4 regions of the Paenibacillus sp. Marseille-Q9583 genome follow, and region 1 is predicted to be linked to each of the others. Evidence: predicted binding sites of a transcription regulator. Region 1 holds the regulator's gene; each other region holds the start of a gene.

What was found. Region 1 encodes Rex, which represses fermentation and respiration genes when NADH is low (regulators of the CRP and FNR family bind a similar motif). Its sites were predicted from a motif close to TTGTGAAATATTTCACAA; they were not measured.
Region 2: pflB (formate C-acetyltransferase) is a predicted target of Rex. The motif match lies at 2,753-2,770, and genes of this name have one in related genera.
Region 3: ACWNM1_RS16760 (cytochrome ubiquinol oxidase subunit I) is a predicted target of Rex. The motif match lies at 3,952-3,969, and genes of this name have one in related genera.
Region 4: ACWNM1_RS02670 (flavocytochrome c) is a predicted target of Rex. The motif match lies at 6,911-6,928, and genes of this name have one in related genera.

The regions. Positions count from the first base shown of each region.
Region 1 is NZ_CDRJTB010000018.1:86-8,778, reverse strand. It holds gene panB (3-methyl-2-oxobutanoate hydroxymethyltransferase) at 14-880, shown strand; gene panC (pantoate--beta-alanine ligase) at 882-1,772, shown strand; gene panD (aspartate 1-decarboxylase) at 1,765-2,148, shown strand; gene ACWNM1_RS10850 (tetratricopeptide repeat protein) at 2,260-2,901, shown strand; gene dinG (ATP-dependent DNA helicase DinG) at 3,038-5,899, shown strand; gene ACWNM1_RS10840 (redox-sensing transcriptional repressor Rex) at 6,031-6,684, shown strand; gene ACWNM1_RS10835 (amidohydrolase) at 6,671-7,972, shown strand; gene ACWNM1_RS10830 (cell wall elongation regulator TseB-like domain-containing protein) at 8,142-8,660, shown strand.
Region 2 is NZ_CDRJTB010000127.1:593-6,292, reverse strand. It holds gene adhE (bifunctional acetaldehyde-CoA/alcohol dehydrogenase) at 1-2,607, shown strand, start outside; gene pflB (formate C-acetyltransferase) at 2,860-5,121, shown strand; gene pflA (pyruvate formate-lyase-activating protein) at 5,337-5,700, shown strand, end outside.
Region 3 is NZ_CDRJTB010000034.1:48,768-57,460, reverse strand. It holds gene cydD (thiol reductant ABC exporter subunit CydD) at 1-1,431, opposite strand, end outside; gene cydB (cytochrome d ubiquinol oxidase subunit II) at 1,431-2,447, opposite strand; gene ACWNM1_RS16760 (cytochrome ubiquinol oxidase subunit I) at 2,444-3,838, opposite strand; gene ACWNM1_RS16755 (cold-shock protein) at 4,062-4,292, opposite strand; gene ACWNM1_RS16750 (cold-shock protein) at 4,385-4,585, opposite strand; gene ACWNM1_RS16745 (S1C family serine protease) at 5,005-6,249, opposite strand; gene ACWNM1_RS16740 (hypothetical protein) at 6,624-6,833, shown strand; gene ACWNM1_RS16735 (MBL fold metallo-hydrolase) at 6,799-7,608, opposite strand; gene yycI (two-component system regulatory protein YycI) at 7,623-8,363, opposite strand; gene ACWNM1_RS16725 (YycH family regulatory protein) at 8,402-8,693, opposite strand, start outside.
Region 4 is NZ_CDRJTB010000003.1:3,990-12,682, forward strand. It holds gene ACWNM1_RS02640 (diacylglycerol kinase) at 1-372, shown strand, start outside; gene rlmD (23S rRNA (uracil(1939)-C(5))-methyltransferase RlmD) at 438-1,898, shown strand; partial or broken gene ACWNM1_RS02650 (IS5/IS1182 family transposase) at 2,075-2,237, opposite strand; gene ACWNM1_RS02655 (hypothetical protein) at 2,720-2,881, shown strand; gene ACWNM1_RS02660 (DinB family protein) at 2,957-3,472, shown strand; gene ACWNM1_RS02665 (helix-turn-helix transcriptional regulator) at 3,675-4,598, shown strand; gene ACWNM1_RS02670 (flavocytochrome c) at 5,019-6,809, opposite strand; gene ACWNM1_RS02675 (histidine kinase) at 7,034-8,668, shown strand; gene ACWNM1_RS02680 (response regulator transcription factor) at 8,637-8,693, shown strand, end outside.

The DNA.
Region 1 (8,693 bases):
GACGAAGAGAGAAATGGCAAACAAACAAGCACTTAATATTGTGAAAATGAAAAAAATGAAAGCAGATGGTGAGCGGTTAAGCATGCTGACTGCTTATGATTACCCATCTGCTCTACTTGCTGAAGAAGCCGGTATCGATCTTATTCTGGTGGGTGACTCCCTGGGGAATGTGGTACTTGGATATGATACAACTTTACCTGTTACGATTGACGATATGGTCTACCACACTCGTTCGGTAACTCGGGGCGCACAAAAAACATTCATTGTGGCAGATATGCCATTTATGACCTACCACGGAAGTATAGATGAAACCTTGCGGGGTGTGCGCAGACTGATGCAGGAAGGGCGGGCTCATGCCGTCAAAATGGAAGGCGGGCTCGAAATTTGTGAGACTGTTACTGCGGTTGTAGCTGCGGGAGTTCCTGTGCTGGGGCATATTGGACTTACACCACAATCGGTAAATATGATTGGTGGCTACCGCATTCAAGGTAAGGACGCCAAAGATGCAAAACGTCTGATGAATGAAGCTAAGGCCCTTGAAGCGGCAGGTGCTTTTGCAGTGGTACTGGAGCTGGTGACAGAAGAAGTAGCACAAGCGATTTCTGAGGCACTGAGCATTCCGACCATTGGAATTGGTGCAGGCCGTTATTGCGACGGTCAGGTATTGGTTTTCCATGATTTGCTACGTTATGCCTCACCCTACCGTGAGAAACGTTTTGTCAAAACCTACGCGGATGTGGGTAATGTAATTCGTGAGGGTATCAGCCAATATGTACAAGAAGTGAAGGACCGTTCGTTCCCAGATGAAGGCCATGTTTTTAAGGCGGATGAAACCGTTCTGGAATCTTTATACGGCGGCGCCGGAAAGGATGGGGAATAAAATGAGAGTCGTCAGAAGCGTTAAGCAGCTGCGCGAGGCCTTGGAATATATGAGACAAGGTGGGCATACCCCGATTGGGTTTGTTCCAACCATGGGATACCTGCATGAAGGACATGCCAGTCTGCTTCGGCGGGCAGGAGAAATGAGCAACACGGTCGTCATGAGCATATTTGTGAACCCGCTGCAGTTCGGACCGAATGAGGATTTTGATTCCTATCCGCGCGATGAAGAGCGTGATTTGGAGCTTGCGGAACGCGAAGGTGTCGATATTGTATTTATCCCCAGTGTGGAAGAAATGTATCCACAGCCTACCCGGACTACTGTCTCGGTATCAGAGCTTACCACTCGACTTTGTGGGGCTTCGCGTCCAGGGCATTTTAATGGCGTAACAACAGTTGTTAATAAACTATTCAATATCGTGCAGCCAGATTATGCTTTCTTCGGGCTAAAGGATGCTCAGCAAGTAGCTGTGCTCCGCAGAATGGTATCTGATTTGAATATGAATATTGAAATTGTACCTTGCCCTATCGTTCGTGAAGGAGATGGACTTGCACTTAGCTCGCGTAACGTATTCTTATCTCCAGAGGAACGTTCTCAAGCACTGGTGTTATCTCGTTCCTTACGTGAAGCACGTCAGTCCATTGAAGAAGGAAAAGTAACAACCGTTGCTGAAGTGCGGCAATTGTTGACCTCGGTTATTTCCAGCTCTCCTTTGGCGGTCATTGATTATGCGGAAATACTGACTTTCCCTAATCTGGAAGGCTTAGAGAACGAAGTTTTATTAACGGATGTAAATGGGGAAATTATTATAGCGCTTGCCGTGAAGTTTGGCAGAACGCGCTTAATTGACAATAATGTATTTATTCCAAAGGAGGTTGCCGCTCTTGTTTAGACATATGATGAAATCCAAAATTCACCGCGCGACGGTGACAGAAGCGAATTTGAATTATGTGGGAAGTATTACCATTGATGAGAACTTAATGGAAGCGGCAGATATTCTTGAGAATGAAAAAGTGCAGATCGTGGACAACAATAATGGTTCACGGTTAGAAACTTATGTTATTCCAGGGCCCCGCGGCAGTGGTGTGATCTGCCTAAATGGTGCAGCTGCGCGTCTTGTTCAACCGGGAGATACAGTAATTATTATTTCGTATGCGATGCTGTCTTCGGAAGAACTGGAATCGCATAAGCCAACGGTGGTATTCGTGGATGAGAACAACAGACCAGTGAAGCTGGCTGATCATGAATTGCATGCTACAATCGCTTAAATTATGGACTTACGCCATGTAATGAATGGCAGGGATGAAAGACCCCGTTCTCGCAGAAAATGAAGTCAGGCAAGCTGAACTGATTTCATCTTCAGTAAGGGGGGATAGCCCATGTTTCAACATTTGTTTGCTGAAATGAACAAGGTGCTTCAGGAGATCGTTACAGATTACCCTACAGCGGAGGGTGCCCGCCGGAATGAGCTTTTATGCAATTATAATATGCTGCATCGACTTAGTGATAAAGTGATGGATGAATGGCTGGCCTTTGCAGAGAAGCTAAGTCACTTTCGTGAAAGTGTAGATTTTACGACGGTGGTTGAAGAGGAAGTGCCAGAGCAGGAAGCACCCGAGCTGTGCATGGATACTTTTGTTAGAGGTCAAGGGTATTATAAGCTGCTGATGTATGGGAAATGTATTGAACAGTTTAAGGAAGTTATTGTGCAATATCCGGATAGCTTGGCTGCTCGATTATATTTAGCCATCTCTTACCTGCAGGAAGGGGAGGGGGAAGCTGCTTGGAGCCATCTGAACCATATGCTCGGTTTGATACGGGAAACCAAGCTGAAGGCAATGGTTTATAACGCTTTAGGTTGCATCAGGGCCTCTCAAGAACGGTTCAATGAAGCGCAAGAGCTGTTTGGCCTTTCTTTGCAACTTGACCCGGCACTTCCTGAACCAACCGTTAATTTGGAGGTTTGCCGCCGCCGGGGAGGTAAGCTTCATTTCGGAAATCAGCTTGTTTCATTATTGTAAATTATTACGTTTACGGTTTATTATTCCGTATTTTCATTCAAGCGATGCATCCCCTGAACCAGTGGTGTGCATCGCCTTTTTTCGCAACTTCTGTTATGCTGATTAAGAGTCTCAATTGAAAGGGAATAGAATTATAATGAAATTTGCCGTGCTTGATTTTGAAACAACGGGAACCCAATCCGTGGGTGAAATTATCCAGGTTGGCCTTGCAATTATAGAAGAAGACCGGTCCATCTCCCGGGTATATGGTTCCTACGTCAAGCCCGGAACACCGATACCTCCTTTTATAACTGGTCTAACGGGGATTACCGACGATGATGTAAAGGATGCACCTGAGCTGGATGAGATGATGATGGAGCTTGTCCCACTCTTGGATGATGTTGTGCTTGTAGGGCATAATGTCGCATTCGACTTCCATTTTTTGCAAAATGCTTTAGACCGGTGTGGGTATTTACCATTTCAAGGGCGGATTTTAGATACGATTGATTTTCTGAAAATCTGCTTTCCTTCCCTCACATCCTATCAACTAGGATCAGTTAGTGCACATTTTGGAGTGACGCATGATCGTCCGCATCAGGCAGACAGTGATGCACTCGCAACTGCTCTTGTATTGCTGAAATGTCTAGAGGAGCTCTACGATTTGCCTCTGCTGACGATTCAGAGACTCTGTGAGCTGTTTACGGAAGAGGATAGTGATCTGGGTTGGTATTTTGATGGTCTGCTGCGTGAACGGGAAGCGGAGACGCTTCAGCCCGAAGGTGATCTGACCTTCTATCGTCAATTAGCGCTTGCTGTAGGAGACTGGAACGAATTAGCTCCACCTCGAGACGAGCATGCTGAGAATCCACTACACAATTTATCTTTTACAGATTATATGGATGAAGTAACGAAACGACTTAAAGAAACTTTGCCACAGTATGAAAGCCGGGAAGCTCAGGATATTATGATCAATGAGGTGATGACGGCACTTGCCGAAGACAAGCATCTATTGATCGAAGCGGGGACAGGAACCGGTAAATCCCTTGGTTATTTATTGCCTGCCATTTACCAAAGCGTACGCACTAATGAAAAAGTCATGGTCAGCACTCATACTATTAATCTGCAGGATCAATTGCGTGAGCGTGATATTCCATTGTTAACACAGGTAGTTCCTTTTCCATTTAAAGCTGCAATTTTTAAGGGCAGAGGGCATTATTTGTGTCTTCGTAAGTTCGAACATAAAATTAATAAAAAAGACTTTATAAGTCCGAGGGAAGATGCGCTTACTGCGGCTCAGATGATCGTTTGGCTGACACAAAGTGAATCAGGAGATGACGAAGAGCTCAATCTAAGTGGACGTGGCGGAGATTTTTGGGAGACGGTGGCAAGCGATACCGATTCTTGTCTGGGTCGCTCGTGTCCTTGGTTCCGTAAGTGTTATTATCATCGGGCTAAGCATGAAGCTGGTATTGCAGACGTGGTCATTACGAACCACTCTAAGCTTTTCGCAGATGTTAAGGCTGGGCATCAACTACTTCCGGCTTATGAACATCTTGTAATAGATGAGGCCCATCATCTGGAGGACGTCGCTGGCAAGCATTTAGGCATGCATATGAAGCATTTCACGGTGGCACATACACTATCGCGTCTTTATAAGGATAGTCGAAATGGCCAGCTTCCTACACTTCGCCAAATGCTTCAGTCATCAGGCAGTGAGGAAGCTTCTGAATGGAGCGGAGTGATCGATAGAATCTATCCGGACCTGCTTACCGTAAAAGAAACCTGGGATCTGCTTAGTGATAAACTATTCAGCCTCTTGCCGGAACGTAGCGATGCAGCGGCGGGAGAAGCTGGCCAGTTAGTTATGCGGCTACTTCCTACCCGTAAACCGAAAGAATGGGATGAATTGGTTGCTTTAGAGAATACTATGAATCTGACATTAAGCGAAATTATCCGTAAAGGTGATAAAATGCTTAATGAGATGCGAGATCAAGAAGGTCAATCCTCCTCAGATAGTCTAGTTACCGATATTAGCGGCTTATTTAAGGATTTAGCTTCTATACGTGAGCAAGTACGGTTTTTTATGGGATTAAATGATGAGAATGTAGTATATTGGCTGGAGGCGAATGGAAATTATCGCAGTAAATCGCTACAGCTGTATGCCGTTCCTGTTGATGTTAGTACTCAGCTTAAGGAGCTGTTTTTCGACAAGAAGAAAAGTATCGTACTGACTTCGGCGACACTCTCTGTCGATAAATCTTTCCAGTTTATGATTGATAATCTCGGACTTAATGAAGCTGCGGAAGAGGGGCGTCTGATGACATCACTCCTGCCTTCTCCCTTTAAATATCGGGAGCAGGCGCTGTTAGTTATTCCGCGGGATTTCCCTAGTGTGAAGGGTAGTGTAGGCGATGCCCGATTTGTCGATACACTCGTACAGTCACTAGCAGAAGCAGCTATTACAACACGTGGGCGGATGCTTGTCCTGTTTACTTCTTACAAGATGCTACGCCAGGTTTATGATCCTCTGAAAGAGGCTCTAGCCTCACAAGAGATCACGGTGTTAGGTCAAGGCGTGGAGGGGGGCAGCCGTAGCAAGCTGATCCGCCGTTTTCAGGACAGTGCAGCTTCTGTACTGTTAGGAACAAGCAGCTTTTGGGAGGGTGTAGATATTCCAGGTGAAGCATTAACATGCTTGGCCATCGTGAGGCTCCCATTTCAACCGCCAAACCACCCCCTAGCGGAAGCGAAGTCTGAGTTATTACAAGCCCAGAAAAAGAATCCGTTCATGAAGTTGTCTGTTCCTCAGGCGGTTATTCGCTTCAAGCAAGGATTTGGGAGGCTGGTACGGACAGCGCAAGATCGGGGTATTGTTATTGTGTATGACACAAGGGTGATCGAATCTCACTATGGGAAGTATTTCCTCTATTCGTTGCCTGGCCCGAAAATGGAGCATATGCTTACGGATCAAATGGTTCCTCGTATAGCGGAGTGGTTGGAAGACGGAGGCGTTTCTTGAAAAAAACGTCATCGATCTTATTAATCACTCTACAAGGAAGGGCGGTATAAGAATACCGCTCTTCCTTGAGACGAGGTGCAGATATTTCGATAGGAATTGAACAGAATATCACTTAAATTAGGAGGTAAATTATGAAATCGGATAAAATATCAGAAGCCGTTGTTCGCAGACTTCCTGTGTACTTGCGTTTCTTGAATGATCTCCAGAAACGTGAAATATTAACCGTTTCCTCACAAGAACTAGGACAAAAACTTGATTTGAATCCTGCTCAAATTCGTAAAGATTTAGCTTATTTTGGAGACTTTGGTAGAAAAGGTATCGGGTATGACGTAACTTATCTTATTGAAAAAATCCGTCATATTCTGAAGCTGGATCAACAATTGAATGTGGCTTTAGTAGGAGCCGGTAACCTTGGACATGCATTATCGAATTACAATGCTTATCTGAAAGATACTATGAAGATTACCGCTATATTTGACTCCTATGCACCTAAGGTAGGGCGGAAAATCAACTCTCTTACCGTTCAACCGATGGAGGAGCTTGGTCAGACGGTTCGTGAGCAAGGTATTCGAATTGGGATAATTACTGTGCCTGATTCAGAAGCGCAGAATGTAGCAGATATTCTCATTGAGTCTGGTATTGAGGCGATTTTGAATTTTGCACCAGTGATTCTAAAAACACCATCGAATATCCGGGTTCATGCTGCCGATTTTACAACGGATTTGCAAAGCCTTGCTTATTATTTGAAAGACGGAAAGGAAGAAACCGGAAATGAAGAGCAGTAAAACGATAATTAAGGGCGGGCGTTTTCTTATTCCGGGAACGGATGAGCCGGTTCTGAATGGATATATGACTATTGAAGATGATTTGATCACTTACATAGGAAAAAAAGAGCCTTTAATGGAAGATGATGTGCAAGTTGTTGATGGCAGTCGTCTGCTGTTTATGCCAGGTCTGGTAAATACACATGGCCATGCCGCAATGTCATTGCTTCGTGGTTATGGAGATGATTTAGCACTTCAGGTGTGGCTTCAAGAGAAGATGTGGCCGATGGAAGCGAAGTTCACTGGAGAAGATGTATACTGGGGAACCTCCTTGTCGGTACTGGAAATGCTAAAAGGTGGTACTACAACCTTCTTGGATATGTACGATCATATGGACCGAGTAGCAGAGGTAGTCGAATTATCAGGCATCCGTTCCGTACTGATGAGAGGCGTAATTGGCTTATGTCCAGAGGAAGTACAAAATCACAAGCTTGCGGAAGCGATTTCTTTTGCACGAAATTGGCATGGTAAGGCTGATGGTAGAATTACGACGATGATCTCGCCACACGCCCCATATACTTGCCCACCGGACTTCTTTGTTAAGTTTGTACAAGCGGCACATGATTTGGATTTACCGATGCATACCCATATGTCCGAGACCAAACGCGAAGTGGAGCAGAATGTGGTGGATTACGGACTTCGGCCTGTAGCGCATTTAGAGAAGCTTGGAATGTTCACACGTCCGTCTATTGTTGCACATGGCGTTCATTTGAATGATGAAGAGATCGAGATACTGGCTCGTCATGATGTAGGCGTGTCTCATAACCCAGGAAGTAATCTGAAACTGGCTAGTGGAGTGGCTCGGGTTACGGATCTTCTAAAGGCTGGTGTGAAGGTGTCACTGGGTACAGATGGTGCGGCAAGCAATAATAACCTGGATATGTTTGAAGAGATGCGTCTTGCAGCCCTCATTCATAAAGGTGTAAGTGGTGATCCGACGGCTGTCCCAGCTCCGGAAGCGCTGCGTATAGCTACAGAGTATGGCGCAAAGTCTATCTTTTTAAATGATGTGGGTAGACTCGCTGTTGGCATGAAAGCGGACTTTATCGCGATTGATATAGACCAGCCGCATTTGCTACCACACACAGATCTGTTGTCTCATGCTGTATACTCTGCCAGCGCCAAGGATGTTGAGCATGTATGGGTGAATGGTAAACAGGTTGTAAAACATGGACAATGTGTAACGCTAGATGAGGAAGCAATCCGTCGTAAGGCGCAAGAATCATTTGATGGACTGCTTAAACGGTAGTCTAAGATCATAACGAATAACTGAAAGGCTGTGACTTTCTGCGATTGCAAAGTTACAGCCTTTTGTGGTTCTGATCATTAGATCATTGAATTGGATATGAAACTTTGGATAAACACACAGGTGTGTTATATAATCAAAAAAGATATATTACTAGAAAGGGAGCTGTACCTTGAAGAAAAGGAAAAAATGGATCCTCCTGGGGTCAGTTCTGATTCTGCTCCTTCTGTTCGGACTTATCCAGTTCTATGCTTATATTATGAAAGATCAATGGAACGAGCGAGATATCGCTAAGGATGTCGCTAAAACCAGTGCTGGTCTGACAGAGGTAACCAAAGCGCAGAAATCCGTGTGGGATGAAAATGCGGTGTACTGGGTCATAACAGGGAAGAATGAAGCCGGGACCGAGTTGATGGTTTGGGTACGTTTTACTGTAGACGGGAAGTTTGCTGAAGGAACCGACGCAGTATATGCTGAAGAACTAAGTAAAGGGACCTCTGAAGCGAAAATGCGTAGCCTTATAAAAGCCGATCTTCCGGACATCAGCATTGAGCGGTTGTTGCCAGGAGTATATAACGGGGAGTATGCTTGGCAGCTTTTCTATAAACAAAGCGGTCGATATTATTATCAATTTTATCGGTTCTCAGATGGGGCTCGAATGGGTGAAGGTTACAGTTTACCTAGCCGCTAAATTAAACAAAAGCATTATAGGAGAAACAAGCGG
Region 2 (5,700 bases), on a different contig from region 1:
GAAGTCGCCGCCCAAGTTAAACAAGTTACCGCTGAAGAGTATATTCAGAATTTAGTGGATAAAGCAAAAAAAGCGCATGAGGCGTTCATGGCGCTGGACCAAGAGCAAGTTGACACAATCGTTCATGCAATGGCGTTGGCTGGACTCGACAAACATATGTACCTCGCAAAATTGGCCGTAGAAGAAACTGGACGCGGCGTATACGAAGACAAAATTACGAAGAACATCTTCTCAACTGAATATATCTGGCACGGAATTAAATACGATAAAACAGTAGGCGTTATTGAAGACAACGCTTATGATAGCTTCCAAAAAATTGCTGAACCCGTCGGAATTGTTATGGGTATCACACCGGTAACCAACCCTACATCCACCACGATGTTTAAAGCGTTGATTTCGATTAAGACACGGAACCCTATTATATTCGGTTTCCACCCATCTGCGCAAGAGTGTAGTGCAGCTGCTGCAAAAATTCTTCATGATGCTGCCGTGAAAGCTGGCGCTCCTGAGAACTGTATCCAATGGATTGAAATGCCAACAATGGACAAGACAAACGCATTGATGAACAACCCAGACGTTGCTCTTATCTTGGCAACTGGTGGTTCTGCAATGGTAAAAGCAGCTTATAGCTGTGGTAAACCAGCACTTGGCGTAGGCCCTGGTAACGTACCTGCTTTCATTGAAAAGAGCGCGGATATTGATCAAGCCGTAACGGACATCATTCTTTCTAAAACATTTGATAATGGTATGATCTGTGCTTCCGAGCAAGCTGTTATTATCGAAGAACCAATCTTTGATCAAGTGAAGAAAAAAATGATTGCTAATGGCTGCTACTTTGTGAATAAAGAAGAAGCTGCCAAACTGACTAGTGGAGCAATGAACGTAGATAAATGTGCGGTTAACCCAGCAATCGTAGGTCAATCCGCAGTGAAAATTGCTGAAATGTGTGGCATTCAAGTCCCTGCCGGCACAAAGATTCTGGTAGCAGAACTTGAAGGTGTAGGCACTAAATATCCACTGTCCGCTGAAAAATTAAGTCCGGTTCTTGCTTGCTACAAAGTTAAGAATGCAGATCAAGGTATCGAACGCGCAGCGCAAATTGTTGAATTTGGTGGTATGGGACATAGCTCGGCTATCCACTCCAACAACGAAGAAGTAATTATGAAGTTCTCTAACCGTCTGCAAACAGGACGTATTCTCGTTAACTCGCCTTCCACACATGGTGCGATCGGCGATATCTATAACACTAATATCCCTTCGTTGACTCTGGGCTGCGGATCTTATGGACGTAACTCCGTGTCGCAAAACGTTACAGCAATCAATTTGATCAACGTGAAAAGGGTGAATCGTCGTACCGTGAATATGCAATGGTTTAAAGTACCTGACAAGATCTATTTCGAAAAAGGCGCTACTCAGTACCTGACCAAAATGCCTGATATCACACGTGTCGCAATTATCACTGACCCAATGATGGTTAAGCTTGGATATGTTGAAAGAGTTGAACATTACCTGCGTCAACGTCAAACTCCTGTAGCTATCGAAGTGTTCTCTGAAGTTGAACCAGATCCATCGACAACTACAGTTGAAAAAGGTACTGCAATGATGAACAGATTCCAACCGGACTGCATTATCGCACTTGGCGGGGGCTCTCCAATGGATGCTGCAAAAGGAATGTGGTTATTCTATGAACATCCAGACGCAGACTTTAATGGTCTGAAACAAAAATTCATGGATATCCGTAAACGGGTATACAAATTCCCTAAACTTGGTAACAAAGCTAAGTTTGTAGCGATTCCAACAACTTCGGGTACAGGTTCGGAAGTAACATCTTTCGCAGTTATTACCGATAAAACAACTGAACAGCACACTAAATATCCTTTGGCTGACTACGAGTTAACTCCAGATGTGGCTATCATTGATCCAGAGTTCGTATACAGCTTGCCAAAAACTGCTGTTGCTGATACAGGTATGGACGTATTGACACATGCTATCGAAGCTTATGTATCTGTTATGGCGAGTGATTATACTGATGGTCTAGCTATTAAAGCGATCCAACTGGTATTCCAATACCTTGAAAAATCGGCGCTGGAAGGCGACAGAGTAGCACGTGAGAAAATGCATAACGCATCAACACTTGCTGGTATGGCCTTTGCCAATGCATTCTTGGGTATTAACCACAGTTTGGCGCATAAATGGGGCGGACAGTACCACACTGCTCACGGTCGTACTAACGCGATCCTTATGCCACACGTTATCCGCTACAATGCTAAAAAACCTACGAAGTTCGCTTCGTTCCCTAAATATTCGCACTTCGTAGCTGATGAGCGTTATGCTGAAATTGCCCGTATTCTGGGATTGCCAGCTCGCACAACTGAAGAAGGTGTAACTAGCCTGATCAATGCAATTCGCGATATGAATAAAAAATTGGGCATCGAAGAATCGTTCCAACAACTAGGCTTTGATCCTAAGGACTTCGAATCCCGCGTAGATTACTTGGCTGACCGTGCGTTCGAAGATCAATGTACAACTGCCAATCCTAAGCTGCCACTTGTATCTGAGCTTGCTGATGTATACCGTAATGCGTTCTACGGAAGATTTGATAATTAATAAGTGGTTAAATAGAGAATAGGATAGTTGTGGACTTAGATAAAGGTGACAAATATCACTCGAAAGGTGATATTTGTCACAGTGTTTTTATAGAAAATAAACTAGAATGTTTATATAAACAACGGTCCCACATATGAAATGTTGATTGTGAAATTTGGAACAACCACATCTTTTGGGGATCACGAGACACGGGATCAACCTTCAAGCCCGCGATCTCTACAAATATAATAAATATAGATGGAGGGATTTAGCATGTCGGTGATTGAAAAAGAAGTAAATGAAGTGAAATCCGGTTGGAGAAGTTTTACAAAAGGTAAATGGTCCAAGAAAGTTGACGTTAACAACTTTATCGCTAGTAACATTAAGCCTTATGAAGGTAACGAAGAGTTCCTCGTAGGTCCTACTAGTAACACAACTGAACTGTGGAAGATTATTTCCCAACTGAGCAAGGAAGAAAGAGAAAGAGGCGGCGTATGGGATGTTTCCCTTGATACTGTCTCCACAATCACTTCACATGCTCCAGGCTACATTGACAAGGACAAGGAACAAATTGTAGGCGTGCAGACTGACGCTCCTTTCAGACGTTCCATCCAGCCATTCGGCGGGATCAAGATGATGGTTGATGCTACGAAGGCTTATGGCTTCGAACTTCCACAAAACATCGTTGATATGTTCACGAACATTCGCAAAACGCATAACCAAGGCGTATTTGATGCATATACACCAGACATGAGAGCAGTGCGTAAATCTGGCGTTATCACAGGTCTTCCTGATGCTTACGGCCGTGGACGTATTATCGGCGACTACCGCCGCATTGCTCTGTACGGTATTGATTTCTTGATTAAAGACAAAAAGCAACAACTAGCTGAGCTTGAAGTTGATTCCATGACAGAAGAAGTAATTCGTTTACGTGAAGAACTGTCCGAGCAAATTCGTGCACTGGGCGAATTGAAAGAAATGGCAGCTGCTCACGGCATGGATATTTCCAAGCCAGCGATGAACTTCAAAGAAGCTACTCAATGGGTATACTTTGGATATCTGGCAGCAGTTAAAGAACAAAATGGTGCAGCGATGTCCCTGGGACGTGTTTCTTCCTTCCTAGACATTTATGCAGAACGCGATATTGAAGAAGGTACTTTGACTGAAGAACAAGTACAAGAAATTGTCGATCATTTCGTAATGAAACTGCGTATCGTAAAATTCTTGCGTACACCTGACTATAATGACCTTTTCTCTGGAGACCCTACTTGGGTAACTGAATCCATCGGAGGTATGGCTGAAGATGGAACCACTCGTGTTACCAAGAACAGCTTCCGTTTCCTGAACACCCTGTACAACTTGGGTCCAGCTCCGGAACCAAACTTAACTGTACTTTGGTCCGAAAGATTGCCTGAAGGCTTCAAAAAATATTGTGCTAAGGTTTCTATCGAAACAAGTGCAATTCAGTATGAAAATGACGATCTAATGCGTCCATACTGGGGTGAAGATTATGCGATTGCATGCTGCGTATCTCCAATGCGTATCGGTAAACAAATGCAGTTCTTCGGCGCTCGTGCCAACCTGGCAAAAGCTTTGCTGTATGCTATTAATGGTGGTAAAGACGAAAAATCCGGAGCACAAGTTGGACCGGAATTCCCAGCTATCACTTCTGAATATCTAGATTATGACGAAGTAATGAAACGCTTCAAACCGATGATGGAGTGGTTGGCTAAGACTTATGTTAACACTTTGAACATCATTCACTATATGCATGACAAATATTCTTACGAACGTATCGAAATGGCATTGCATGATCGCGACATTCTGCGTACAATGGCTTGCGGTATCGCTGGTCTGTCCGTTGCAGCTGACTCACTGAGTGCTATTAAATACGCGAAGGTTAAACCAATCCGTAATGAACAAGGTATTGCAATTGACTTCGAAACTGAAGGCGAATTCCCTTGCTACGGTAACAATGACGATGCTGTAGACAACATCGCAGTAGAATTGGTTGAAACCTTCATGTCTATGATCCGTAAACACAAAACATATCGTGATGCTGTGCCGACTCAATCGGTATTGACCATTACTTCGAATGTAGTGTACGGTAAGAAGACAGGTACAACACCTGACGGACGTAAAAAAGGTGAACCATTCGCACCAGGTGCTAACCCAATGCACGGACGCGACAAGAAAGGTGCTCTGGCTTCACTGAACTCTGTAGCCAAATTGCCTTACTCCGATGCACAAGATGGTATCTCCAATACGTTCTCTATCGTACCTAAGGCACTGGGTAAAGATGATGAATCCTGTAAGTCTAACCTGGTACACATGATGGACGGATACTTCCATAATAACGCTCAGCATTTGAACGTTAACGTATTTAACCGTGAACAGCTGATGGACGCTATGGATCACCCTGAGAACTATCCACAATTGACTATCCGCGTATCCGGTTATGCAGTTAACTTCATCAAGTTGACTCGCGAACAACAAATGGACGTAATTAACCGTACTTTCCACGGTTCAATGTAATTTGTTTATATTTATAAAGATCTTTCATTGAGATATGCTCTAAAATATTTGCAAGGAATTACCGCTCTTGTTTCAAGGGCGGTAATATCTTGTTCAAGAATCATTAAAATTTTAAATTTTACGGTCGCGATTAAGGAGAACACAGTCTTATGGGCAGGGATTCTTCTTCGTGAAAGATGGACTGTTAGTCAGTCCTGGAGAAAGGATGACATCCTATGATTAAAGGTCGCATACACTCCTTGGAAACCTTTGGAACCGTTGACGGACCTGGTATTCGATTTGTCTTATTTATGCAAGGGTGCTTGCTGAAATGCCAGTATTGCCATAACCCTGATACTTGGGCTTTAGATGAAGGTAAGGAAATGACTCTAGAAGAAGTGCTTTCGGAGATCGAGCCATATTTAAACTACTATCGTTCATCCGGTGGTGGGTTAACTGTATCCGGCGGAGAACCAACTTTGCAGGCGCAATTTGTAAAACAGTTATTTACGGAAGTTAAGAAGCGTTGGAATCTGCACACCACATTAGATAGTAATGGTTATAACGAAGGTGACAAGATTAATGACTTATTGGATGTTA
Region 3 (8,693 bases), on a different contig from region 1:
CATCTCATCCAAGCCATTCGGAAGGGTTGCCGCCAGCTCTGATAATCCGGTAGCTTTCACAGCTGCAGCCACAGCTTCTATAGAAGCCTCAGGGTAATAGAAGCGAATATTATCAGCCAATGTACCACTAAAAATATAAGGGCGCTGCGGGATATACGAGGTCTGCTTTCGCCAAGCCTCATCCGTTAATGCGCTAACCGTTGTACCGTTAACCGTGATACTTCCTGAAGTAGGGTGCAAAAAGCCCCCTAGTATATCCACTAACGTAGATTTACCGGCCCCACTCTCTCCGATAATCCCAATTTTGCTTGCTCCTTTAAATTGCAGGTTCACCGCTTCCAGTGAAGAAAGACCAGCTTCCTCGTATTTCACACTGACATCATTTACTGTAAGTACGCTATTTTTATGCCAAGTGAATATCTCTTCTGGTGTTTTCGATGCTGATTTCAATGCTTGGTCACCATTAGAACCTACTACTTCAGCCTTCACTTCATCCTGATCTATAATGCTCTTCATTGCCTCAGCGGCTTCCTTCCCATCGAGAGTAGCATGGAAATCCGAACCTACCAATCGTACAGGCAAAAAATATTCCGGTGCCAAGATCAGAATAGTTAAACCCGTAACAAGGGTCATCTGATCGTTGACCAGACGCAGGCCAAGACTTACCGCTACCGAAGCAACGGATAACATCGTAAAGAAGTCCAGCGCGAACGAAGACAAAAAGGCTACTCGCAGTGTACGCATCGTCGCCGAGCGGTATCGATCGCTGACGGTGGCAATACTCGTGCTATGACTACGACTGCGGCCCAGAAATTTCAGCGTTTCTAGCCCACGGAGGGAGTCTACGAAATGATTAGATAAGGTGCGATAAGATTTCAGCTGACGGTCCATCTGCTTGCGAGCCGTCATCCCGATCAAGATCATAAAAACAATAATAATCGGCATGGTGATCGTTAGAATTATCCCACTCGCGGTATCCATCTTGTAGATATAAATAAGCACCAAAATCGGTGTAATTGACATCCCTACCATTCTAGGGATAATCGCTTCTAAATATGTGCGGAACTTTGTTACGCCTTCCAACACTAGTGTGACAAGATCCCCGGTTCCACGCCCGCCCACCATTCTGGGTCCAAGCTGGAAGAGCTTATCCATCATTTCCCTCCGCATATTGCTGCCCGTTGCTTCCGCAAAGCGGTAAGAGATACGGCTCATCAGCATGGCGCAAGCATGGCGCACTAGAAATGCAAGAAGGAACAATAGCGAAGTAGCCCATTGTTCCTTCAGAGGTTCTCCCGCAAATAGCGCAGAGATGACTTCTGCCAGCCATTTGGCCAGCAGAAGTATGGACATGCTTTGCACCAGGGTAAGGAGGCCAACGATCAGAAAGACCGGCTTAACTCCTTTATACCCAAGCAAATTTTTATCCATTAGTATTCAAGATGCTCCTTCTCATGAACGCGTTTATGAAAGACAAAGTAACTCCAAATTTGATATCCCAATACGAATGGAAGGATGGTCAGTGCCACAATCGTCATTACCTTTAAAGAGTAATGTCCCGAGGCCGCATTGGTGATGGTCAAATTAAAGGCTTGATCGATTGAACTAATCATAACACGTGGGAACAATCCTACAAAGATAGAAGTTACGGACAATGCTATTACCGCTCCTGTCATACCAAAAGCATAGCCATCCTTCTTCTTCGTCATGAAATAACCCGATAATATGAACGCGATAATTCCCAGCGCTACTATAATCATAAGAACTAAACCACGTTGTTCGAAAATATCAGTCATATAATAAGTCATTACCACGAAAGCAAGCAATAAGGCCCCAAGTGGCAAAAGCAATCTTTGCGCCATTTTTCGAGCGCGAGCCTGTAGATCTCCCACTGTACGCAACGTTGTGAACATTAGACCATGTACCAAACAAAGAAGGACAACAGTCACACCAGCTACTACGGTATACACATTTACGATATCTGTAAAACTTGCGTACATTTGCATATCCCCATCAATCGGCAAACCTTTGATGAAGCTGGCGAACACCACAGCAAGGAGGAACGGTGGGAGGAAGCTGCCGAAAAAGATACACACATCCCAAGTTTTTTTCCAAGCTACGGAATCCCGTTTACCTCTAAATTCAAAAGCAACACCACGTGCAATCAAAGCTAATAAAGCAAAGACAAAGGGAATGTAAAATCCACTAAATAATGTTGCATACCACTCAGGGAAAGCCGCAAACATTGCACCCGCGGCTGTGATTAGCCATACCTCATTTCCATCCCAGAAGGGTCCGATCGAGTTAATCAGAATCCGGCGCTCTGTATCATTCTTAGCGAGAATTTGTGTTTCCATCCCTACGCCGAAATCGAAACCCTCCAGGAAGAAGAACCCTATAAACAGAACTGCAATGAGCACAAACCACAATTCATTAAGAGACATCATTGGGCGCCCTCCTCGTTATATGGATCATGCGAATCCCCGTGATCGTTATCCATCGCATAAGGACCTTTTTTAATCACTTTCATAAACAAACCAATTAGAACTAATCCGAGAATGGCGTAAATCGCTGTAAAAGAAATAACAGAGAATAGAACCTGACCACTCGTAATATTAGGCGACACGCTGTCTTCCGTTGTCATCAGTCCGAATACCGTCCATGGCTGACGCCCGAATTCGGTCATAACCCAACCCGCTGTATTCGCGATTGGAGGAAGCAATAGTCCCCATAACATAAACCGCATAAACCAAGTGTTTGGACGGTCCATCTTTTTGCGCCACATTAAATACATTGCGTACATACCCAGTACAATCATCAATGTTCCTGCTAGAACCATGATCCGGAAACTCCAGAATGTCGTACGTACAGGCGGGATATAGTCACCGGGGCCATAGGTTTGCTCATACTCAGCTTGCAGCTCAAGCATACCTTTAACTTCACCGGAAAATTTACTGTATGAAAGGAAGCTCAGCATATACGGAATTTGAAATTCCCCAGTACTTTCTTGCTTCTCAGGATCAATATTTGCCCATACGGTCCAAGGTGCCGGGTCACCACTCTTACCCCACAGTCCTTCGGAAGCCGCCATCTTCATAGGTTGAGTCTCAACCAAATACTGTGCTTGCGCATGGCCTGCCACAGCTACACCAATAGAAGAAATAATACCTACGATTGCTGCAATTTGAAAAGATTTCTTAAAGAAAGATACATCTTGTTTCTTCAATATCTTATACGCACTAATACCCGTTACGAGGAAGGCGCCTGTTGCATACGCAGCAAGAACCGTGTGCGGGAATTCAACCAGCAATTGTCCGTTCGTAATGAGCGCGAAGAAATCATTCATTTCTGCCCGTCCATTACTTATCTCAAATCCTACAGGATGCTGCATAAAAGAGTTCGCTGCTAGAATCCAGAAAGCGGATAACATCGTACCGAAAGCTACCAGCCAGATGGATAACAAGTGCACTCTTTTGGACACTTTGTCCCAGCCGAATATCCAGATGCCAATAAAAGTAGACTCCAGAAAAAAGGCTGCCAATGCTTCAACTGCAAGCGGAGCCCCGAAGACATCACCCACAAAACGTGAATAATCAGACCAGTTCATCCCGAACTGAAATTCCTGCAAAATACCTGTAACTACCCCTACTGCAAAGTTGATGAGAAACAGCTTTCCCCAGAACTGTGCCATTCTTTTGTACTCTTCATTGCCTTTTCTAACGTACATGGTCTCCATGATCGCAATCAAGAGCGCTAGTCCGATTGATACCGGTACAAAGAAATAGTGGAATATTGTCGTCGACGCAAATTGTATACGCGACAGCATTACTGTATCCATATTTTTCCCTTCCTTCTCCCCTTTTCGTTAATTATATTGTGTCAAAAATTTAGACGTCATTTTGTGATAAATGTCACACAAAGGGGTGATTTTAACGGTGAAATTCAAATGATTTGTGACAAAAATCACAATTTACCTTAAAAAAAGCAAAAAAAATAAGACGGTTTGACCGTCTTGAAGTTGTTCACTGCTCTATAACAAGCTTGACTCATAAAGACATTGGTTAGGTAATGGAAATACCCTTCTTCAGCGATTTGAGATCGCCATTCGAATTAAGCAATTGTGGTAGCATCTTCGTGCTGCGAACCATTGGAGAGTCACATAGACGGCAAGAAGGCGCATGTTCAAATGCGAAATTATCCCTCATCCATCCGTTGCATCCATCATTGGTACACGCCCAAATCGCGGTATTTTCTTCCGGTATTTCTTCCAAAGGTTTCTTCCGGTAGTTCATTGCCGTTCCTCCCATCCTGTAAGTCAATAGTGACTAACTAGATATAAAAAGACCGTCCCAACTTTCACAAGCTGGGACGGTTTCTTCTATTATTACAGTTTTACAACGTTTTCGGCTTGTGGTCCACGGTTGCCTTGAACAACGTTGAATTCAACGCGTTGGCCTTCGTCCAAAGTTTTGAAGCCGTCGCCAGTGATTGCGCTGAAGTGAACGAATACGTCGCTTCCGCCTTCAACTTCGATAAATCCGAATCCTTTTTCTGCGTTGAACCATTTAACTGTACCTGTTTGCATGTGTGTTACCTCCACAAATTTAAATTAATATGTTCTTTTTATCTTCAAACAAAGAAAAAATTCACACATTGAAAAAGGTTGTATTACCGAATATAACAGCCCTTTTCAATGCGAAAATTAGGGACTAAATGTATGATTGATATCATATTACCACACCTGATTAGCAAAGGCAAGCTGGCATCCGTATATATCCGTTTCTACCCTAATAAGTATTACCTTCCAATGTAAGGGTTGCCAGTCAGCCCAAAATTGATTAAATCAGCTTATAATTGCCATATTTATCAAAACTTTAGAAGAAATAGATCCCCGATAGCGATACAGAGCATCGCTATTTCAGGAAGCTCTACCTTCTCAACCGAAGGGGTAGTCCGCTCTACTTGTCATTACTGCTATATCATTATATGCCGACTTCCAGCATATTATTCCTCTGGTTTTTCAAGAAGTTTTACTGTGGTCTGATTGACTTTCCCATTTCGATAATAGGTAATCTTCAGATCCTCACCAATCTTCGTCTGATTATATAAATACTTGCGAAGAGAAAGCGTGGATGTAATAGGTTCATCATTAAATTTCGTAATTACATCATTAAACTGTATTCCCGCTTCCTGTGCAGGTCCAACAGCATCCAGAACGACAACCCCATCCTTAACATTGTTCGGTAGGTTCAGTTCCTTGCGTTGGTCCTCTGCGAGAGGAATGTAAGGATTGTTTAAATCTACCGAATATACGCCTAAGTAGGAACGGGCAATCCGCCCTTTCTCAGCCAGTTCATTAGCGGTATCTATCACATGGTTAGCTGGAATAGCAAAACCCAGCCCTTCTACACCTGCATCGGAGATTTTCATCGTGTTAATACCGATGACTTTACCATCCAGATCCACAAGCGCCCCGCCGCTATTGCCTTCATTAATTGCCGCATCGGTCTGAATGACCTCTTGCTCCCAATCATATACGCCGTCCTGATTCAAGGATACGGGAACCTTCCGTTCAGTATAGCTGACAATACCTGAAGTCAATGTGTCACCAAGTCCCAACGGGTTTCCGATGGCAATGACCGTTTCACCTAGACGAAGCTTCGAGGAATCCCCGAGCTCTGCGATTGTATTGATACCCTTGGCATCAATAGAAAGTACCGCAATGTCACTCACTTTATCCGTTCCAACAAGTGTAGCTTTACGTGTCTCGCCATCTACTGTTACGACTTCAAGATTGCTAGAGTCTTCGATGACATGGTTATTAGTAATGATAAATGCTTTATTATCTACCTTTTTATAAATCACTCCAGAGCCTAATGCTGACTCGTCCAGAATGTTCAATTCTTTATTATCTTCTTTATGATTGATAATACTTACTACTGCAGGACGAACCGTAGCAGCGGCTTGAATGATACGGTCAAACGGATCTCTGCTTGGGGCAACCTCCCCAGTTGTTACTACCGACTTCGGGGCAGTTTCGTGACTCATTTGTCCAGTAAGCATACTGAATAAAAACACTGCCACCACAGCACTGATTAAGGAGCAGACGGCGGATATTTGCCAAGTGGATAAGCCCTTGCGCGATCTTCGCACAGAATGCTTGCGGTTAGCAAATGATCCCTTTGATGCTTCATCCCCTCTGGACCGTGATACTTTAGTTGAATAGAAATCGTCATCAAACAATCCCACCGAAAATCTCCCCCTTCTATTGCCAACCGTTCACAGTATCTAAAACCTGAACCTCTAGCAATCACGTGCCAAGCATATACCTCTGCATCCTTTAGACTCCAGCAATCACTAAAAAGTTTCACTTTATCCATTAACCACACAATAGTTTCAGTTAATCGAAAGAATTTTAGAATCTTTCAATATATCTTCTCTACTAGGAATATTTTGTAACTTAAAAGACTACACTAATAGAAAGGTCCCATAAATTTAGAGTTTGCTTATCACGTCTATAATTGTATCACAGGCAACCCTCAATTCGTGATTTTCCGGAGGTAAAAAGCCTGCGAATTTTTTACAACTCCAGTTCTGCTTTTACTACATAAGGAGGTATAATTATGAATTCTTTTTCCACAAGTATGGATCTGGTGGAGTTTATCGGTAAGCTTGGCGATTTGAAGGATGAACACTACCATATGACCCTTGCCTTCAGTGCTATGATCGAATTGATGATCGATAAAGGCCTGATCTCCCGCCAAGAATTAGAACGAAAGACTGCTGAGCTTGATCAGCTTATGACAACTGGCTCAACTTATCCCATGGCGTAGGTTGGTCATAATACGTATCGCAAAGCTTAAACTCACTATCTTTAAAGAAACAGCCCCGATCCTCCATTGCGCAACGTACCGACATTTTAGCCAAATCCATCATATTATGATCCCGGCTTAAATGCGCTAAATAGGTACGTTTAGTCCGTCCTGTGAGTATTTCACTAAGTGCTGCTCCGGCAGCTTCATTAGAAAGATGACCCATATCGCCAAGTATGCGTCGTTTCGTATTCCACGGGTAACGTCCCATCCTCAGCATTTCAATATCATGATTTGCTTCCAGCACCATTACGTCCGCATCTGAAATCGCATCTCTTACCTTGTCGCTAACATACCCCAGGTCTGTAGCTACACACAGCTTTTCTTTTCCATCATAAAAGTTGTAACCCACCGGCTCCGCCGCATCATGAGAAATTGCAAACGATTCTACACGCAGACTACCAAAATCCCTATGCTGTCCCGACTCCATAATGATTCGGTTATAGTCGGGTATTTTTCCAATGCCTTTTTCAATGGCTCCCCAGGTATTGGTGTTAGCATAAATCGGAAGATCGTATTTACGGGCCATTGCCCCGAGTCCTTTAATATGATCGGAATGCTCGTGTGTGACTAGAATCCCGTCAATATCATTACCCGTTAGCTCGCGCATGGCCAACAGCTCATCGATCCGCTTGGCACTTAGTCCCGCGTCAATCATAAGTGTTGTCTCCCCGTTCCGAACCACCGTTACATTTCCGGTAGAACCACTGGACAGTACTGTAAATGAAATCCCCATTTTCCTTACTCCTTCTAATCTGTTGTCTTCGGACTGATGATGTCCGCACTTATAGCATCCACATAATAGGCATTGCCGTTCTCCAGCATGAACCGCCACATTGGCGACGCTACCTGACTTTCGGAGTTGAACAACTCACCATAATAACCAAGCTCAATCTCCTTTACTACGGAGTCTGCCGGAAAATATTTTTCAATCAAACTGCTAAGCGCTTGCGATGCCGGCAGTACCTTCTGTTCCTTATCGCTACTGCTTGCCCCTATCTCAATCTTAGGTGAGCGGAAAGCTACAATCTTCTGATCACTATTAATCAACTCTAACCTAACTCGGAATAGCGACCACTGATTCTGAACTAGCGGGTGAAGCACGAACTTCCCAACTTCACTTTCTTGAGAATCAAAACGATAATTTGCGATATCCGGTATTTGACTCTCAAGCGCCTTGCTAAGGTCAGTGAAGGAAGAATAGATCAGCTTGCTGTCTATAGGAGCATCTAATTTAATCGGTGGTTCATTCTGCTCTTCAGCAGAATATCGATAAGTTATATTAGGAAGCTGCGGGGTAGAAGCCGGAATGGGACACAACACACGAATCCCTTTCTGCTCCATGACCGCCTGGGTTTCTTCGGACAGGGAAGTGAAATCGAGATTGGCACTAACCTGATCGCGCAAATCAATCCACAGCTGATAACATAGCAGCAGATTTAGACCTAAAAAGGCGCAAATTAGTACATTTTTGGCTCTTCCCCAATCCATACCCTTACCTCCTAAATGTTATATGAACAACTTGTACATTAATTTAATGTAAGAACGCTGCCGTCAATAAGCGTAACCTTCCAGACTGGAAGTAGTTGCAGCTTCTCTTCTTTCACTACGGGTACATACGCAGGCGTTAAATCCTTCACTGCCGAAGTTTTGCTAACCGCAGACAATTGATTCTCTAGCTCCACGCCTCCAGATAGCTCTACGATTTTCTTCTCTGCCTTACTCTCATCAATATAGATTAACGAGCGTTCATAAGAGGATACGGTGCCTTGCTGCAATTCCAGATTAATTACACCATACTGCAGCTGCGAGTTACTCATG
Region 4 (8,693 bases), on a different contig from region 1:
CCTCAGGAGCTAATCATTCGTGCCAATGGGCAGGAAGTTATTCATGATGAGTTCATGCTGTTCCTGATTGCAAATACGAATTCTGTTGGCGGCTTCGAAAAGCTTGCTCCCGGTGCTCGGATCGATGACGGTCTATTAGATGTTATAGCGGTTAAAAAATGCAACCTGGCAGAGTTTGTCCGTTTGGTCAGATTGGCTCTTCGCGGTGAGCATTTGAATGATAAGAAGGTTATTTATTTCCGTACGGATGCGATGGATGTAATCTCTCCAGGACATGTCCAATTGAACTTGGATGGCGAACTGGGTGGAGAATTGCCAGGGCGATTCCGGATTTTGCCACAGCATTTGCGGATTTTTGCTGAGAATAACTGAGATTGATTGAAAGTAAGAGTGTGGGTTTATACAGCGATGATAATGAAAGAAGTGAACAATAAATAATGAGTAAACACCGCAGTGGACGCAGCACCAGCCGCCCAGTCGGCAAGGCGCCTGTCGCCGGACTGCCTGTGAATAAAAATGATGAGGTTATGCTCGATATTATCGGCATGACCCATGAAGGTGAAGGGGTAGGCCGCGTAGAAGGCTTTACCCTTTTTGTGCAGGGAGCTCTTCCCGGAGAGAAGGTCCGGGCCAAGGTGCTCAAGACCAAGAAGCAGTATGGCTACGCCAAGCTGCTGAATTTAGTAGAGGCGAGCAGCGCCCGCATCGCGGCGCCTTGCGAGATCTATGATAAGTGTGGCGGCTGTCAGCTACAGCATATGGACTATGCCGCACAGCTGGCGTGGAAACGGCAACTGGTGGTGGACAACCTGGAGCGGATTGGGAAGCTCCAGGTGAGTGGTGGTGGAGACGCTGGAACGGATCCGACAGAGGACATTCTCGTCCGCCCTACACTAGGCATGGACGAGCCTTGGCGTTATCGCAACAAGGCTCAGGTGCCGATCGGCGTAACAGAAGGCGGCCTTGTGGGCGGCTTTTACGCGAGAGGAAGCCACCGGATCATCGATATGGAAACATGCTTGATTCAGCATGAAGATAACGATGACGTTGTGCGCAAGGTGAAAGAAATCGGACGGAAGCGCGGCATTACTGCTTACGACGAGGAGTCCGGCAAAGGCTTACTGCGTCATGTCGTAGTAAAGAAAGCCTTCCGTACTGGTGAGATGATGGTCGTACTCGTCACTAATGGCGAACGCATCCCACATCTGGACGAATGGATCACTGAGATCCAACGTGAAATCCCAGCTGTTACAAGCATCTGCCAGAACGTGAATACTAAGCAGACGAACGTAATCTTCGGTGATACAACACGTACCCTTTGGGGAAACGATGTTATTTACGATTATATCGGCGATGTGAAATTCGCGATTTCTGCCCGTTCTTTTTATCAGGTTAACCCGGCTCAAACTGAAGTTCTTTACGGTAAGACGGTAGAGTATGCAGGACTTACGGGAAACGAGACTGTTATAGATGCTTATTGCGGTATCGGGACGATTTCATTGTTCCTTGCACAGCATGCTAAACAGGTCTACGGTGTAGAGATCGTACGTGAAGCAATTGAGGATGCACGGGCGAACGCCACTTTGAATGGTATGGGTAATGTAGTGTTTGAGGTAGGTGCATCTGAGGATGTAATCCCTAACTGGAAAGAGCAGGGGATTACGGCGGATGTTATCGTGGTCGATCCTCCGCGTAAGGGCTGCGATCCGCGGTTGTTGGAGACGATTCTGGCGATGAAGCCGGAACGGGTGGTGTATGTATCGTGTAATCCATCGACACTGGCAAGGGACTTGCGGGTGCTGAAGGATGGCGGGTATAAGACAGTGGAGGTAACTCCGGTGGACATGTTTCCGCATACGACACATGTGGAGTCTGTCGCGTTGCTTATTAAAAAGTAATATCTCCGAGCCACATTTACCTATATTAAAAGACCAATCCTTTGTGAGAGGCCTCTGAAGAACTAGCAATTTTTCGGTGAGACCAGGAATCAAGCGAATAAAAAAGCGGTACCTGATCCGGATTTTCCGGAAGGTGCCGCTTTTTTTAAGGCATTTTTTCCTTGACCATAGTCTGCCAGCTTTATTATTCGTTTCAAGTTCACCGCGAATATCGCCCATCGCCCCTTGTATTTGCATTCCTATTAGACCCGAGGACGACGCTATGTCGTACCCGTGCCGATGCCTGAGTTCGCAGTGTTTCGTTTCGATTTTGTAACTTTCTTTGCCTTCTTCTTGAAATACTCCGTTTCTTGAAAAGCCATTTACTCGTCGGCTGGTCGAATTCCGTCATCGTTGCAATTGAAAGATTAATTTGTAATATTTTGCAGGAGTTTGTGCTGGGTCTATAGAAATACTTCTAGCATCTCGGGTGTTTTCTCATTCCAAATAAATAATTGAATAAACAGAAGGAGCGCCGGGACGTTTGCACTCGCTTGGTGACTGGCTCTCTCATTGAATAGAGTGAAGATGGGGCTTGACACAACTGAAGACAATACTCGTTACAAATAATGCATTAACAAAATCTGCTATGCAACATATTGAGGAACATAATAGTAAAAATAGTATTAAACTATATGTCATACAGAGCGAAACAGAGAGGGATATCAAAAAACAAATAGATGCCGTTGTCAATAGTTAACGACTGCTCTATTGGTAACTTGGGTTAAGGTTAGCATTCATGTAAAAGCTAATTCCGAAGTAGTGAACAAGAGTCAAGTGATGTGGAATCGGTCATATTAATGGTTCGAAATGGAGATGTGATCGTTTGCTCTACCGAGAAGCGGGCGAGCGGGCCTGGAAGCCTTTACAATGGCCACAAACTGGACCGGAATATAGATCGCTTTGACAAGGCCGACCGTTTGGTTCGAGTCGAAACCATTTAGTTTGCCGATCCGGACGGGCATGCTTGGGAAACTGCACAGGTTCTGTAAAGGATCGGGAGTAAAGAGGAGGGCTGGATGTTGAACAATTCTTTGGCTATTATCAAGCAATACAAACAGAATCTGGATAGATATTCGATAGAGCAGTTGCGATATAAATGCGAGGAAGACGTATGGTCGGTTGGGCAAATGTATATCCATGTTATCGAGGTGGCGGAAGAGTACATCGGGCATATTGAAACATGCGCTAAGGCGACACATGAAGAGCTCGAAGGCAAGACAGAACCTGGAATGAAGGCTCTTACCGCAAAAGAATGGCCCGATATCCGAGTGAAACTTGAGGCGTCGCTCAACGCGACACGCAACCCTGAAAGCAAGGATGAAATTATAGCCGGATTGGATCAGGTGCTGGAGAAGCTGGCCTATATGGAGGGGCGCTCAAATGAGGCGAACCCGGCTTGCAAGGTGCAGCATGGTTGGTTTGGTTGGCTAAATGCGCGCGAATGGTTTGAGATGGTTGGTATGCACAGCAGGCATCATTTGCGCCAAAAGGCGAGATTGGATGAGAAGCTGGTGGAGGCAGGCCTACGATAAAATCGCAATGCTACGTACTTAAGTTATGTAGAGTCGGTGCATAACTACCCTCTCTGGAGATTTCCAATCGGGACAATTCTACCGGCAGTTGAATAAAGCGCATGTGACAATTCAACCAACGCTTGATAGGATTGCGTTTGCGGAAATGCTATGCTGTTTTTGACAGTGCGCACTGTACATTTTGCTTTATTGGAGGTATACAATGCTCGACTTGCGTAAAATTGGAGCTTATATTTCGAAGCTTCGCAAAGACCAGGATTTGACCCAATTGGAACTTGCCGATCATCTGAATGTAAGTCATCAAGCGGTATCGAAATGGGAACGGGGCGACTCGCTGCCGGATATCGGAACGCTACCGCAGTTTGCGAGGTTATTCGGCAAAACGGTTGACGACATTTTAAACGCAGGAGATAACGTAGAAAATCGGGAGCACCCGCACCTAGGAACGATCGTTGAGGAGATCGCAGAGAGCAGGCCGGAACAAGTTGCAGAGATGGTCAATACCGGAGAGGCGGGGGTGGAGGAGCTTGTAGAAGTAGCGCCGTTTGTAAAAGCAAGCGCTCTGCATAAGGTTACAGAACGATTAGACAGCAGCGTCCTTAATTTAGAAGTGATCATGCGGCTCGCTCCGTTCCTTGGGACAGGTACATTGGATGAACTCGTTCGTCAGGCAGAAGAAGGCGAAATGGTGTGGAATACCATCACCGGACTCGCTCCGTTCGTCAGCAGCGACACATTAAGCCGACTGGTAGATAAATCGGTTGACGGTTCCTTAGAAGTGCACAATCTTGTTGGAATTGCCCCATTTCTTGGAAGACAACATGTAGATCGTTTGGTACAGCAAGCAGAAGAGGGCAGCTTGAGCTGGGATTCCGTTCAAGGGCTGGCCCCCTTTATTAGCAGAGAAACGTTAAGCCGCTTGGTAGACCGGGTTGCAGACGGCACTATCGATGCGGATCAGATCATAGGTCTCGCACCTTTTCTGGACAGGGAAAATCTCGAGAAGTTGATTGGTGGAGTCGAAGCTGAACATTTTAGCCCAGATCTGCTGGCAAGCCTTGCTCCTTTCGTCGATCAAGGGACATTGAGCAGAATGATGACAAGCTTATTAAATAAAGTAAAGTAGACAAGTATCTCGGAGATTGGTGATGTATAGATTGTCTTCGATCCTCAAAGCTACCGGCTTGAAATTCGGTAGCTTTTTGTTTAGACGTTCGGATCATTGTGAACCAGCGTTACACAGAAACCTCAGAATGGCGAACAAGTCAACAACAGAATAAAAAAGTGTTTCAATTGTATTTCAATTATTTTAGTAGCACACATTGTGGATAGTCCTGATTTCGACCCCATATTCCCTGATATAGGTGATCGTCTTGGTATATTTCTGTTCTGAAACTTTTGTTCACAGTGCTTATTTTCTTCATGACGATGATCCGAATACATAAATAAACCGCCCTGTTCGCAATGTTGCTGACAGGGCGGTTTGCTATGTCTTAGAGGGCAGCTTGAAAGTTATCAGTCAACCTCACTCTACACAAACATTAAATTATTCTGCTACAACTTGTTTGCCTGCAATTCGGCCGAAGGTGAAGATATCAGCGATGGCATTACCGCCAAGACGGTTTGCACCATGAATGACCCCTGTTACTTCACCTGCAGCAAACAGCCCAGGGATGGCTTCGCCTTTTTCATTCAATACGCGAGTCTTCTCGTCGATCACCAAGCCGCCCATTGTATGGTGAACGGATGGTACAGCTTTTTCGATGTAGTAAGGACCTTTTTCAAGAGATTTCAATCCACCGCGATGTTTGAAATCAAGGTCTTTACCTGTTTTCGCATAATCATTTACTTTATTAATCGTTTCTTTCAAAGTGTTCACGTCAATTTTGAAGAAATCAGCCGCCTCTTCAATCGTATCGGCTTTAAAGAGCAAGCCTTGTTTAACGAGTTGATCGTATTCGTCTTGATGAACTTCGATCGTTTTACCGATATCCTCAATGCCTTGATTCCATAATTGATACGTATATCCGCCCGTTTGGGCAAGAATTGCTTTAGAAATAACGTCACGACGTTCTAATTCCTCAACGAAGCGCTTGCCTTCTTGGTTAATCAGGATGGCACCATCGAAGCGGGAGTCTGCAACCAGGGAAATAACACCTGTCTCAGGGTTACAGATTGGATACGTTTGAATATTCTCCATGTTTGTCAGCTTGGCGCCAATCGTTTCTGCCATAACGATACCGTCACCTGTAGATCCTGGTGTATCGGTAGACATATATTTTTCATCCATTTTAGGATTATATTTTTTACGCATCTCTACATTGGATCCAAAACCACCGGTAGCGATGATGACGCCTTTGTTTGCATGGAATGTGATCTTGTCGCCAGTACCCGAAGTCGCAGTTACACCTGTTACTTTGCCGCTTTCGTCCTTCAGCAAGGTTTCGGCTTTCATATTCGTTTTGATCGTGATTTGATCAGCGTCTGTTTTGGCTTTTAACTTAGTAATCAATTCAACACCTGTATGACCTACAGGAATCAACGCACGTTTTCTGGAATGGCCTCCAAATTGGAACAGATGATCAGGTAAGAACTCTACCTTGATATCATCGCGCAGCCATTCGGCAGATGATAGAGCATTGTCGGCAAGAATACGAACCATCTTTGGATCCCCGAGGTTGTCTCCGCCTTTCATCGTATCATTATAGAACAATTCAGTCGTGTCATCTGTGATGCCTAGAGCACGTTCAACCCAGTTGTCAGGCGCATTCATCTCACCACCGGAGATCAATGTGTTGCCGCCAACAGCTGGCATTTTCTCGAGCAGAACTACATTTGCTCCAGCGCTCTTCGCTTCGATAGCCGCACTAAAGCCAGCACCCCCGGCACCGATGACGACAACATCATAGGTTTGCTCGGCTTCTTCTTTGTCTTTGCTTTTACTGACTGCAGCGCCAGCGACAAGGGTAAGTCCAGATTTCGTAATTGCATCTTGAATGGCTTCGAGATATCCTTTGCTTGTAACCGTAGATCCGCTAACGGCATCAACTTTTGCGCTGTTAGTTGCCATGACATCTTGCTTGAGCTGCGTATAAACAGGTTCTGCAAGTACTTCATTTTCCTTATGCTCTGTTACTTTAATGTCAGTGATCTTGTTATCTAATAAGGAAACTTGTACTTTAATATCACCATGTTTACCTTGCCCAACCCCTTCAAAGACTTGAACTCCGTTTGCATCTGCAGCGGGTGCTGCATCTTTACCGCCGCAGGCAGCAAGCGTGAACATAAGACTGAGGACTAGTAGAATAGATAACAGCTTTTTCGTGTGAGTACGCATAATATCTCCTTCATTCTGTTGTGAATTGGTTACATACACTAGGGAGAGAAAGATTTGCTAGGCAAATCCTTTGTCTCTAGCCTAGACATGAATGTTATTTCATGTGAAAATATGCACAAGACCTATTATAGATTTAGTACAGCATTATGTATTTGCACAGATTAGCGTTTTTTTGTCTTTTTCGGGCATGTAAGAAACGGATATTGTGAAGGGCTATGATTACAATGAGATCAATTCACTTAAAAATTACGTTAATTGCAGGAAGCTGCTTCTTGCTGCTGTTCATTGCATTACTTGTAACAATATATTTGGAGATGAACCATACGGTTGTCCCTTTGAATAAGAACTTAACGCAGCAAGTGGTTAATGCACGCAGCGACCAGATCGATTATTGGTTTAATCAGCGCATCGGTGAGATAGACATGCTTGCTTCTCTAGCTTCGGACCATCAGTGGACACGAGATGAATTGCTGCAAGAGATTGATAAGTTCGAGGCGAAGAAGCAAGTAGAGTACGAATCCATACGCGTGGTGGATATTCACGGAAATTCCTGGTCAGCAAGGGACAAGCCTTTTTCGATACTAAACCGACCCTACTATCGAAAACTGCTGAATTCAGATTCCAATTATGTGGTGAGCAATCCGATCGTATCCAAAGCGAATGCAGCCGAAATCGTCGTCATTCTCTATCGCGTGAATCCATCAGTGAATGATGAGGTAGCTTATATTGCCGCAGCCGTCTCCGTTAAGAAGATGAAGGAGATTGCTCAAGATGTAATGCTATATGACCAGTCAGGCCAGCTTATCATCGATTGCAGAGAGCTGGGGGAAGGAGATGGAGCGGAGGATGCAGCAGATAAGAAGAACATGAGTGTATTTGAGGCTCCAATTCAAAATGTGGAAGGCTGGAAGCTCGTACTCGAAGTACCGAATTCAAGTCTATCGCTAGCGGTGATCAAAACACAGCGGACTGCATTGCTGGTAGGCGTTCTTATCGGTAGTGCGTTTATCGTCTTTCTGATGCTGCTTGCTTCTTCCATTATTCGTCCAATTCAGTCGCTTCGCCAGGTAATGGAAAATGTGCAGAACGGCAACCAAACCATACGAGCAGATGTTACGCGCTCGGATGAGATCGGCGATCTTGGGCGAAGCTTCAATGACATGCTTGTTCAATTATACGCTGTGGAGCAGGACAGAAAGGAGATGGAACTCAGACTGATTCATGAGCAGATCAAGCCGCACTTTTTATACAACACATTGGATACGATCCAGTGGATGGCAACGGAACATGGAGCAGATAATGTGGTGGAGATGGTGGAAGCGCTTAGCGCGTATTTCCGAGTAGGGCTTGGCACAGGCAGTCCCTACATTCTGCTTGATCAGGAGTTGTACCATGTCGAGAGTTATCTTCATATTCAAGGCGTGCGATATGAGGAGATTCTGGACTACGAGCTTCGATATGATGAAAAGCTTGCTCAGTGCCAAGTCGTTCGCTTCATGCTGCAGCCTTTGGTGGAAAATGCGATTTATCACGGGATTAAGCCACTTGGGGATCAAAAGTGCAAAATTTCGATTACAGCATATAAACAGGTCGATTATTTGGTCATTAAGGTTGAAAATAATGGGGTTATGATTCCTGAAGAGAAGCTTGAACAGATGAATCAAGCCCTTCTTGATGATAAATATGATCGTTCTGCCACGGGCTTTGGGCTATACAGTGTAAACCATCGCATTCGACTAGCTTACGGGGTGCCATATGGCCTTGTAGTGAAGAACGAAGATGGCATTACCGTTATGGTCATTCGAATACCTTTGGAAGGGGAGTGGAATGAAGATGTGGAAGATTGTCATCGTCGATGATGAAACGATCATTCGCAAAGGCTTG